Parazoarcus communis: one gene and its partner. The protein of the gene in region 1 interacts with the protein of each later gene in a pairwise test. Links are inferred from orthologs where the notes say so. Each region holds a gene or a part of one and is shown in the gene's direction. Other genes may lie near its edges.

The links. The genes of interacting proteins can lie anywhere in the genome.
Region 2: the proteins of dnaE (region 1) and dnaQ interact in binary tests that used the Escherichia coli proteins (3 or more experiments, as listed by UniProt). The link is inferred for Parazoarcus communis from one-to-one orthologs.

Annotation. Positions count from the first base shown.
Region 1 is NZ_CP022188.1:2,642,215-2,650,816, forward strand. Bases 345-4,382 are described here. They hold dnaE (DNA polymerase III subunit alpha), read left to right. Parts: upstream 345-687; coding sequence 688-4,182; downstream 4,183-4,382. Other genes in these bases: CEW87_RS12125 (mechanosensitive ion channel), read left to right, coding at 345-595; hemF (oxygen-dependent coproporphyrinogen oxidase), read right to left, coding at 4,208-4,382. In the rest of the region: more of CEW87_RS12125, read left to right, coding at 1-344; more of hemF, read right to left, coding at 4,383-5,116; CEW87_RS12140 (YegP family protein), read right to left, coding at 5,123-5,455; purD (phosphoribosylamine--glycine ligase), read right to left, coding at 5,577-6,854; purH (bifunctional phosphoribosylaminoimidazolecarboxamide formyltransferase/IMP cyclohydrolase), read right to left, coding at 6,877-8,460; CEW87_RS12155 (helix-turn-helix domain-containing protein), read right to left, coding at 8,551-8,602. UniProt on the Escherichia coli protein: DNA polymerase III is a complex, multichain enzyme responsible for most of the replicative synthesis in bacteria. This DNA polymerase also exhibits 3' to 5' exonuclease activity. The alpha chain is the DNA polymerase catalytic subunit.
Region 2 is NZ_CP022188.1:3,164,188-3,167,260, forward strand. The notes cover bases 1-2,801. They hold dnaQ (DNA polymerase III subunit epsilon), read left to right. Parts: upstream 1-938; coding sequence 939-1,664; downstream 1,665-2,801. Other genes in these bases: CEW87_RS14425 (class I SAM-dependent methyltransferase), read left to right, coding at 1-458; rnhA (ribonuclease HI), read left to right, coding at 461-919; CEW87_RS14440 (CBS domain-containing protein), read right to left, coding at 1,711-2,139; nqrM ((Na+)-NQR maturation NqrM), read right to left, coding at 2,159-2,362; CEW87_RS14450 (fused MFS/spermidine synthase), read right to left, coding at 2,425-2,801. Also shown: more of CEW87_RS14450, read right to left, coding at 2,802-3,073. UniProt on the Escherichia coli protein: DNA polymerase III is a complex, multichain enzyme responsible for most of the replicative synthesis in bacteria. The epsilon subunit contain the editing function and is a proofreading 3'-5' exonuclease.

The DNA of each region.
Region 1 (8,602 bases):
CCTGGCTGCGGCGGTGATTCTGGGCGTGACCTGGTTCGTTGCCCGCTTCGCGTCGGGTCTGGTTGCGCGACTGCTCGCAGGCGTCGGGTTCGACCTGCTGCCGGCGAAGCTGGGCCTTGGGCACGCGATTGGCGAAGGGCGCACCGCATCGGCGCTGGTGGGGCGCCTGGTGCTGTTCTTTGCGATGCTGTTTGCTGTGGTGGAAGCGGCAAATCGCCTGGGGTTCGGTCAGATCAGCGAACTGGTGACGATGTTTGTTCAGTTTGGTGGCGACATCCTGCTCGGCGCGGTGATCCTCGTTGCCGGTTTCTGGCTCGCCAACCTCGCTGCCGAGGCCATCAGCCGGGCCAGTGGCGAGCATACAAGCGGCCTGGCTCGCATTGCCCGCATTGCCATTCTCGGACTGGTGATCGCAATGGGCTTGCGTGCGATGGGCATCGCCGACGATATCGTCAATCTGGCTTTCGGCCTGGGTTTTGGCGCGGTCGCAGTGGCGGTGGCCCTGTCCTTCGGACTGGGTGGTCGCGAAGCGGCCGGTCGCCAGATGGAGTACTGGCTGGCCAAGTTGCGCAAGGACGAACCCGGCAAGGACTGAAGCTGGACTTGGGTCCGGTGGCGGCATGACGGCACCGGACTTTTTCTTCCCGAGTACGGGGGGGATGGCGTCGCTCGGGTAAAATTGCGCCCATGAGTTCCGCACATTCCCCCCGTTTCGTTCATCTTCGTCTTCACACCGAATATTCGATCACGGACGGCATCGTCCAGATCGATCAGGCCATTTCGACCGCAGCGGCTGACGGCATGCCTGCGCTTGGCATCTCCGATCTCGCCAACCTGTTCGGGATGGTCAAGTTTTACAAGGGTAGCCGCGGCAAGGGCATCAAGCCGATCATTGGCGCGGATGTCTGGATCGAGAACGAGGTCGAGCGCGACAAGCCGTATCGCGTACTGTTGATCTGCAAGAATCGCAATGGTTATGGGCAGTTGTCCGAACTGCTGACGCGCGCCTACCTGGAGAACAAGCACCGCGGGCGGGCAGAACTGCGCCGCGCGTGGTTTGAGGACGGCGCCGCGAGCGATCTGCTCTGTCTTTCCGGCGCCATGATGGGCGATATCGGCCAGAACCTGGTCAACGGCAATCCCGAGATTGCAGAACTGCTGGCGGCCGACTGGAAGCGGCTATTTCCCGGCGGTTTCTATATCGAACTGCAGCGCGCCGGGCATCCTGGCACCGAAGCCTATATCCGCCAGGCGCTGGTGCTGGCGAACAAGCTCGGTCTGCCGGTGGTGGCGACGCATCCGGTACAGTTCCTCACCCGCGAGGATTTCAAGGCACACGAGGCGCGCGTATGTATCGCGCAGGGCTACGTGTTGGCTGACAAGCGTCGTCCGCGTGACTTTACCGAAGAGCAGTACCTCAAGAGCCAGGACGAGATGTGCGAACTGTTCGCAGATCTCCCCGAGGCACTTGAGAACGCGGTCGAGATCGCGCGCCGCTGCTCGCTGACGGTGCAACTGGGCAAGAACTTCCTGCCGCAGTTCCCGACGCCAGAAGGCATGACGCTGGACGACTTCCTGGTGCAGGAGGCCAAGGACGGGCTGGAACGCCGGCTCGCCCAGTTGTACCCGAGCCCGGAGGAGCGCGAGCGTCAGCGCCAGCGCTACGAGGATCGGCTGAAGTTCGAAACCGACACCATCATCCAGATGGGCTTTCCCGGTTACTTCCTGATCGTTGCCGACTTCATCCGCTGGGGCAAGGCGAACGGCGTGCCAGTGGGGCCGGGGCGAGGTTCCGGTGCCGGTTCGCTGGTGGCCTATTCGCTTGATATTACCGACATCGATCCGCTTGAGTACGCACTGCTGTTCGAGCGCTTCCTCAACCCGGAGCGGGTGTCGATGCCCGACTTCGATATCGACTTCTGCCAGGACAACCGCTATCGCGTGATCGAGTATGTGCGCGAGCGCTATGGCAAGGATGCGGTCAGCCAGATCGCCACCTTCGGCACGATGGCCTCGAAGGCCGTGGTGCGCGACGTGGGGCGCGTGCTGGATCTGCCCTATGGCCTGTGTGACAGGCTGTCCAAGCTGGTGCCGGTTGAAGGCGCGAAGCCGGTTTCACTGACCCGTGCCTACGAGATGGAGCCGCAGATCGGCGACATGATGAAGGACGGCAACGACGGCGAATCAGTGCAGGAGTTGTGGAGCCTGGCGCTGCCGCTCGAGGGCCTGTCGCGTAACGTGGGCATGCACGCCGGCGGCGTGCTGATCGCGCCGGGCAAGCTGACCGATTTCTGTCCGCTCTACATCGCCGATGGTGATGATGCGACCCCGGTGTCGCAGTTCGACAAGGACGACGTAGAAGCCGTAGGCCTGGTGAAGTTCGACTTTCTCGGTCTGCGCAACCTGACGATTATCGAACTTGCGCTGCAGTACGTGGAGCGCGAGACCGGCAAGCGCCCCGACCTGATGAGCCTCGGCTTCAAGGACCCCGCGGCCTACCAGATCCTGAAGGACGCCAATACCACGGCGATCTTCCAGGTCGAATCGGACGGCATGAAGAAGCTGCTCAAGAAGCTCGCGCCCGACCGTTTCGAAGACATCATCGCCGTGCTGGCGCTCTATCGCCCCGGCCCGCTCGGTTCGGGCATGGTGGATGACTTCATCCTGCGAAAGAAAGGCCAGCAGGAGATCGACTACTTCCACCCCGACCTCAAAGCCTGCCTGGAGCCGACCTACGGCGTGATCGTGTACCAGGAACAGGTGATGCAGATCAGCCAGATCATCGGCGGCTACACCCTGGGCGGGGCGGACATGCTGCGCCGGGCGATGGGCAAGAAGAAAGCCGAGGAGATGGCCAAGCACCGCGCCACCATTGCCGACGGTGCGAAGCAGAAGGGCTACGATCCGGCGCTGGCTGAGCAACTGTTCGACCTGATGACCAAGTTCGCGGAGTACGGCTTCAACAAGTCGCACACCGCGGCCTATGCGGTGGTCACCTACCACACGGCATGGTTGAAGGCCCACTACTGCGCGGCCTTCATGGCGGCGACGATGTCGTCCGACCTCGACAACACCGACACGGTGAAGATCTTCTACGAAGACACCGTTGCCAACAAGATCGAGGTGCTGCCGCCCGACGTCAACGCATCCGATTACCGCTTCGTGCCGGTCGATCGCAAGGTGATCCGCTATGGTCTGGGCGCGGTCAAGGGCGTTGGCGAGCCGGCGGTGCGCGCGATCATCGCGGCACGCGAGAAAGGCGCGCCTTTCCGTGACCTGTTTGATTTCTGCGAGCGTGTCGACCGTCGTCTGGCCAACCGCCGGGTGATCGAGGCCCTGATTCGCTCAGGGGCGATGGATACGCTGGAGGGCCACAAGGGGCTCGATCGCGCGCAACTGATGGCGACCGTGTCGCTGGCGATGGAGGCCGCCGAGCAGGTGGCTGCCAATGCGATGCAGGGCGGCCTGTTCGACATGATGCCGGAGGCGGCAGGGGCAGGTGTCGAGTTCGTCAAGGTGCGGCCGTGGACCGAGCGCGAGCGCCTCAAGGAAGAGAAGACCGCGATCGGCTTCTTCCTCTCCGGTCACCCCTTCAATGCCTTCAAGGGCGAAGTGCGCCGCTTCGTGCGCCGTACGCTGGCCCAGATCGAGCCGTCGCGTGACCTGACCATGATGGCCGGTGTGGTGATGGAGGTGCGGACGAAGGTGGGCAACCGCGGCAAGATGGCCTTCGTGCTGCTCGACGACGGCACGCAACCGCGCGAGGTGGCGGTCTATTCCGAAGTGCTCGATGCCAACCGCGGCAAGATCGTCACCGACGAGGTGCTGGTGATCGAGGGCAAGGTCAGCAATGACGAGTTCTCGGGCGGTTTCCGCATCATCGCCGACAAGCTGCTGACACTGGGTGAGGCGCGCAGCCGATTCGCGCGTGCGCTGCAACTGAAGCTCAACGGTGAAGTGGGCGAGAGTGGCGGCGCGGCGGCAACGGCCGACCGTCTGCAGACCTTGCTGACGCCGTTCCGCGATGGTGGCTGCCCGGTCAAGGTGCGTTATCGCAACGCCGTGGCGGAGGCGGAACTGCCTTTTGGCGATGGCTGGCGCGTGCGACTGGAGGAAAGTCTGCTCGAGAGCCTGCGCGAGTGGCTGCCGCCCGAGGCGGTAGAAGTGGTGTATCCGAACTGATGAGGGTGAGCGCCCTGCGGGGTGCTTACACCCAGTCTTTGGGCTGCAGGAAGACGTCGTAGAGACGGGCCTCCGGCGAACCGGCTTCGGGGTGCCAGTCGTAGCGCCATTTGACGATGGGCGGCATCGACATCAGGATGGATTCGGTGCGTCCGCCCGATTGCAGGCCGAACAGGGTGCCGCGGTCGAAAACCAGATTGAATTCGACGTAGCGACCGCGACGATATGCCTGGAAGTCGCGTTCGCGCTCGCCATATGGCGCGTCGCGATGACGTTCGATGATGGGCAGATAGGCGTCGACAAAGGCGTCGCCAACCGATCGCGTCAGGCCGAATGCGGTGTCGAAATCGGTCTTGCCGTCAGCGCCGAGATCGTCGAAGAAGAGTCCGCCGACGCCGCGCGGTTCGTTGCGATGCTTGAGGAAGAAATAGCGGTCGCACCAATCCTTCAGACGCGCATGCTCGGCTTCGCCGCCAAAGGGCAGGACTGCCGCTTTGCAGGTCGCGTGAAAGTGGCGGACGTCATCCTCGTAGCCATAATAAGGCGTCAGGTCCATGCCGCCGCCAAACCACCACACCGGTTCCTTGCCTTCGGCCAGGGCGATGAAGCAGCGCACGTTCATGTGCACCGTGGGGCAGTAGGGGTTGCGCGGATGCAGGACCAGCGACACGCCCATTGCCTCGAAGCGCCTGCCGGCCAGTTCCGGCCGGTGAGCGGTGGCCGAGGCGGGCATGCCGTCGCCCATGACATGCGAAAAATTGACCCCGCCGCGCTCGAAGAAGTTGCCTTCCTCGATGACACGGCTCAGACCGCCACCGCCGCCCGGTCGCTCCCATCCATCTGCCTTGAACGCCTGCCCGTCGAACTGTTCGAGGCGGGTGACGATCCGGGTTTGAAGATCGGTGAAGTAGGGCTTGACGGTGCTCGGGGTCATTGATTCTCAGCTTTGATCGTCTACGGCCGCAGCAGCGGCGCCGGTCTTCATTGCAGCGATGGCGGCCTCACAGGCGGCTGCGTCTGCAAACATCGGGCTGGTGCCGATGACCTGGCCGTTGGTGGCGGTCAGGTTGAAGTAGGGACGTCCGTCGGACGCGGTCTTCTGTGCATAGCGCTTGTCTTCGGTCGAATTCTTGCGGACCGATTCGACGCCATTGGTACAGCTTGCCTTGGCGTTGTAGCCCTCGCTGCGAACCAGGGTCTTGCCGTTTTCGCCAACGAGCTTGAAAAAGAACTCGCCGCCGGCGGACTTGGTGATCTCGAACTTAAGGGTCATCGGTTTCTCCTTCCTGCGCTTGATGGGGATGTCGCGGTCAGCTGTATCCAGACCGCACCTTCACAAGCATAACCCGTGTAAAGATCATACCGCCGTGGCATATGTCCTTGTTTGACCCGATTCAACCTTTGCGCGCAACTGCGCGATAGCCGATATCGCGGCGGTACTGGCAGCCATCGAACTGAATCGTTGCTGCGAGATCGTATGCCGCCTTCTGCGCCGCCTTCACGTTGTCTCCGAGCGCGGTCACACACAGCACTCTGCCGCCGGAGGTGACGACTTCACCGTCGCGTTCGGCGGTGCCGGCGTGAAAGACGTGTGTGCTGTCCTCGCCAGCGGGTGTCAGGCCGGTGATCGGGTCGCCCTTGCGCGGACTGTCAGGGTAGCCCGCAGCGGCAAGCACCACGCCGAGCGCGACCCGACGGTCCCATTCGGCCTCGATCTGATCGAGTTTGCCGGCAATGGCTGCTTCGATGAGATCGGCAAGATCCGTCTTGAGGCGCATCATGATCGGCTGGGTTTCGGGGTCGCCCATGCGGCAGTTGAACTCGACCACCCGTGGCTTGCCTTCGCCATCGATCATCAGACCAGCATAGAGGAAGCCGGTGTAGGGCAGGCCGTCGGCGGTCATGCCGGCCAGCGTCGGCAGGATGACTTCGCGCATGACGCGGGCGTGGACGTCAGGCGTCACCACCGGGGCGGGCGAGTACGCGCCCATGCCGCCCGTGTTGGGGCCCTGATCACCGTCGAGCAGACGCTTGTGGTCCTGGCTGGTGGCCAGAGGCAGTGCGTTCTTGCCGTCAGCCAGCACGATGAAGCTGGCTTCCTCGCCCTGCATGAACTCTTCGATGACGACACGTGCGCCGGCGTCGCCCATCTTGTTGTCGAGCAGCATCATGTCGATGGCAGCGTGGGCTTCCTCCGCTGTCATCGCCACCACCACGCCCTTGCCTGCGGCAAGGCCGTCGGCCTTGATCACGATCGGTGCGCCTTCGGCGTCGATGTAGGCATGGGCTTCGGCGGCGTCTGAGAAGGTCTGATACTTCGCGGTCGGAATGCCGTGGCGCAGCAGGAAGCGCTTGGCGAAGTCCTTCGAACTCTCGAGCTGGGCGGCATTCTTCGTCGGCCCGAAGATCGGCAGGCCGGCGGCGCGGAAGGCGTCGACCACGCCGGCTGCAAGCGGTGCCTCGGGGCCGACCACGGTGAAGCCGACCTGCTCGCTGCGGGCAAGCGCCACGAGGTCGGCGACTTCGGTTGCTGCCACGTTCTGCAGCTTGGGCTCGCGCGCGGTGCCCGGGTTGCCGGGGGCGACCAGAACGCGCGTGACCTTGGGCGACTGTGCGAGTTTCCAGGCCAGCGCGTGTTCGCGTCCGCCCGAGCCGATGACGAGGACTTTCATGTGCTGCTCCGGGTGTGAGCGATCAGTGACGGAAGTGGCGGAAGCCGGTGAGCACCATCGCGATGTTCTGCTCGTCGGCAGCGGCGATCACCTCGGCGTCACGCATCGAGCCACCGGGCTGAATCACCGCAGTGGCGCCAGCCTGCGCAAGGACGTCGAGACCGTCGCGGAAGGGGAAGAAGGCATCCGATGCCACCACGCAACCGGCGATCTGCAGGCCTGCGTTCTCCGCCTTGATCTTGGCAATACGGGCAGAATCCACGCGGCTCATCTGGCCGGCGCCAACGCCGATGGTCATGCCGTCACGGCAATAGACGATGGCGTTCGACTTGACGTACTTGGCGACGCGCCAGGCAAACAGCATGTCGCGCATCTCGGTCTCGGTCGGCGCACGCTTGGTCACCACCTTGAGGTCGGCGATCTGGATGCGGGCTTCGTCCGCACTCTGCACCAGCAGGCCACCGCCCACGCGCTTGTAGTCGAAGGCGCCGGCAGGCTTGCCCAGCGGGCAGGTGAGCACGCGCACGTTCTGTTTGGCACGCAGCAGTTCGAGGGCTTCAGCCGTGTAGGACGGGGCGATCAGCACTTCGAGGAACTGGGCGGAGACGGCTTCGGCTGCAGCACGATCGACTTCGCTGTTGAAGGCGATGATGCCGCCGAAGGCCGAGGTCGGGTCGGTGGAGAAGGCTTTCTTGTAGGCTTCGAGCGGCGTAGCGCCGATCGCCACGCCACAGGGGTTGGCGTGCTTGACGATGACGCAGGCGCCGGTGTCGAAAGCCTTGACGCATTCCCACGCTGCATCGGCGTCGGCAATGTTGTTGTAGGACAGTTCCTTGCCCTGCAGCTGTGCGTAGCTGGAGATCGAGCCCTCGGGCGCATTCGGCTCCTTGTAGAAGGCCGCGCTCTGGTGCGGGTTCTCGCCGTAGCGCAGGTTCTGGACCTTGTCGAAGGCGAGCTGGAAGCGCTCGGGGTAGGTCTGCTTCGACACGTCACCGACTTCGTTGGTGACCAGTGCGGTGAGGTGGTTGGAGATCGCGGAGTCGTAGCGTGCGGTGTGCGTAAAGGCCTTTACCGCGAGGGCGAAGCGGGTCTTGTAGCTCAGCTTGCCCGCGCCGGCCTTGAGTTCGGCCACGATGTCGGCGTAATCCGCAGGGTCGGTCACGATGCCGACGCCGCCGGCTTCAGTGCCGTGGTTCTTTGCTGCAGCGCGGACCATGGTGGGGCCGCCGATGTCGATATTCTCGATCGCATCTTCGAGCGTGCAGTCGGGGCGGGCAACGGTCTGCTGGAAGGGGTAGAGGTTCACCACGACCAGGTCGATACGGCCGATGTCGTGCTCGGCGATCGTTGCCATGTGCTCGGGCAGGTCGCGACGGGCGAGGATGCCGCCGTGCACCTTGGGGTGCAGGGTCTTGACCCGGCCATCGAGCATTTCTGGAAAGCCCGTGTGATCGGCCACATCGGTGACGTCGAGGCCGGCTTCGCGCAGCAGGCTGGCGGTGCCGCCGGTGGACAGGAGCTTGACGCCGAGTCCGGCGAGTTCGCGGGCGAATTCGAGCACGCCGCTTTTGTCGGAGACGCTGATCAGGGCTTGGGTGACGTTCATCGTGGGGCCTGGCTTGGAGAGTTGAATCGGAAATCGGTGTTGCGGCGCGGCGCCGTTACTGGGGGGGGGCCGGCAGCCGCAGCGTGTGTATCAGAGCAGGTCGTAGTCGGTCAGCTTGCGACGCAGGGTATTGCGGTTGATG
Region 2 (3,073 bases), 520 kb from region 1 along the record:
CTTCTCGCCCCCATCAGGTGCTACGCGAGGTCGAACGTGTGCTGGTGGCGGAAGGCAGCGTGGTGATCAGTGGCTTCAACCCCTACAGTCTGTGGGGTGTGCGCCGGCTGGCTGCGCGCAAGGGCGGAGTCATGCCGTGGACCGGACAGTATCTGTCGGTGCCGCGGATCAGGGACTGGTTCTCGCTGCTCGGATTCGAAACCCAGGCAGGCGGTTTTGGCTGTTATGTACCCGCTGTCACCACGCCCGAATGGCTGGACCGGTGGCGCTTCATGGACAGGTTTGGACCGCGCTGGTGGCCGGTGTGCGGAGCGGCATATGTGGTTCAGGGCATCAAGCGGGTGCAGGGCACACGGCTGATCATGCCCAACTGGAACGAACGACGTGCCAGTTCAAAACGCTTGTCGGCCGTGGCCCAGCGTGAAATTCATCCGGGAAGTACAAGGAAAACCCAATAGAAATGGAAGAAGTCGATATTTACACCGATGGTGCGTGCAGCGGCAATCCCGGTCCGGGCGGCTGGGGGGCGATTCTGCGCAGCGGTGGTCATGAGAAGGAAATCTGGGGTGGCGAGCTCCAGACCACCAACAACCGCATGGAGATGATGGCAGTCATCCGCGCTTTCGAGCTCCTCAAGCGGCCGGTGACGGTGCGCGTGCATACCGACAGCCAGTATGTGCAGAAGGGCATCTCGGAGTGGATCAAGGGCTGGAAGGCGCGGGGCTGGAAGACGGCCTCGAAGGAGCCGGTCAAGAACGCAGACCTGTGGCGCACGCTGGATGCGGCAGTTGCCATGCACCAGGTGAAGTGGCTGTGGGTGAAGGGACATGCGGGCCACCCCGAGAACGAACGGGCCGACGAACTCGCACGGCGCGGGGTCGAAGAGATACGCAAGACGGGCCGGACGGCGCAGGCATGAAACACGAAGGAAAGTACTGATGAGACAGATTGTTCTCGATACCGAAACCACCGGTCTGGACTGGCGCAACGGTGACCGGGTGATTGAAATCGGCTGTGTCGAGTTGCTCAACCGCAATCTGACCGGGCGCCATTATCACGTCTTCATCAATCCCGAGCGCGCAATCGACGCCGAGGCTGAGGCGGTCCACGGTATTTCGCTGGAGTTCCTCGCCGACAAGCCGAAGTTCGCGGGCGTCGCGAACAGCTTCGAGGAGTTTGTGCGCGATGCGGAACTGGTCATTCACAATGCCAGCTTTGACGTCGGCTTTCTCAATCACGAGTTGAACCTGCTGGGGCGGCCGCCGATCGATCAGTTGTGCTGCGGCGTGGTCGACACGCTGAAGATGGCGAAGGAGCAGAATCCGGGCAAGAAGGCCTCGCTCGATGCCTTGTGCGACCGCTTCGCGATCGATAACGGCCATCGGACGCTACACGGCGCATTGCTCGATGCGGAGTTGCTTGCCGAGGTCTATCTGGCAATGACGCGTGGTCAGGAGAGCCTGATCATGACGCTTGAGGAAGAGCCCGGTTCGGCTCAGTTCGACGCTGCCGGTGGCGGATTCGAGCGGCCCCCGCAGCTGATTCAGCGCGCGTCTGCAGCCGAGCTGGAAGCGCACGATCAGCTCTTGGCGGACATTTCCAAGGCAAACAAGGGTTTGTGTCTGTGGCTGCCGCCGGAGCCGGCGGTCGAGGAAGCTGCCTGAGGACAGCGACGCCCGGGGCGCCCGCAATGGGCGCCCCGGGCAGGCGTCAGCCGCCGCGGATGCGGGTTGTCTTGTGGCTGATCCGGAGTTTTTCCAGACCTCTGAGAATGTCGCGACGCGAGATCTGTCCGATCAGACGCTGGCCTTCCACCACCGGCAGGCAGCGGTAGGTCTGTCCAAGAAAGAGTTCGATGGCGTCGATCAGACTGCTGTCGCCAGTGACTGACACCACGTTCTTGCTCATGTAGTCGCGGACGAGTCCGGCCTGTTGCTCGAAGTAGGATGCGTTGAGCGCGACCTTCAGGCAGTCCTTCTCCGACAGGAAACCAATCAGATGACCGTTGCTATTGGCCACCGGAGCACCGCTTAGACCGTGTTCAAGAAGAGTGTGGATGGCATGCAGAACCTCGTCTTCGGGATGAAGCGCCAGGTGGTCGCCGATCATGTAGTCCTTGACGAGCAGTGAATGGAGCATCGCGCCTCCTAAATGGTGATCAGGTTTGTTGTTGTTCGGCCTGTGCCTTCATGCGGGCCAGCCGTTTGGGGCAGGGGTTCTCGCAGCCGCCTTCGCATTCGAGGCCGACCGCGCCAAGCCCGCCGCAACTGCCGGCAATTGGCTTGCGCCCAAATATGACGCCGATGGCCATCGCTGCAATCACGATGCCAACGACAAGCAGTGCAAGAATGAATGTACTCATGTCGGTTCCAGTTGAAGTCGCAATGATATACGGGGTGGACAATACCGCGGGCAGCTTCGTTCTTAAAGAACGAGTGTGCCGCCCGGCAGGCTGCCGGCCTGCTCTAGGCGCGTGACAGTGGGCAGCAGGTCGAGCCCGGTCGCCGCCTTCAGCATGCTGGCGCGTTCGCGCAGTTCCGCCAGCGGACGGTTCAGGCTGTCGCCTGCGGCGCCAAAAGCGACCACATTGCCGCTGTCGCAGGACGGGAAAGCGATCGCACGATCATCGAAAGCCGTGAGGATACGATCCACGCTGGCCTTGTAGCCCCGCGAACGGCCGAAGAGGTTCACCGACATCAGTCCCTGATCCGACAGCCGTGTGCGCACGGCCTGGTAGAAGGGCAGGGTGTCGAGCACGCCGGCGCGGGCGTTACGGTCGAAGCCGTCGACCAGGATGTAGTCATAGCGCGTGTCCTTTTCCATCACATACTGGGCACCGTCACCGATATGGATCGAGAAGCGCGCGTCCTCCTGCGGCAGGCGGAAGAACTGGCGTGCGGCCGCGACCACCGAAGGGGCGATCTCGACCACCTGAATGCGGCTCTGCGGCAGATGATGGTGGATGAAACGGGTCAGCGAGGCCGCGCCCAGTCCGATGAGCAGCACCCGTCGCGGCCATTCACCGGCATCCTCCGCCAGACCGTCGCGCAGCAGCAGGCCTGCCATCATCTCG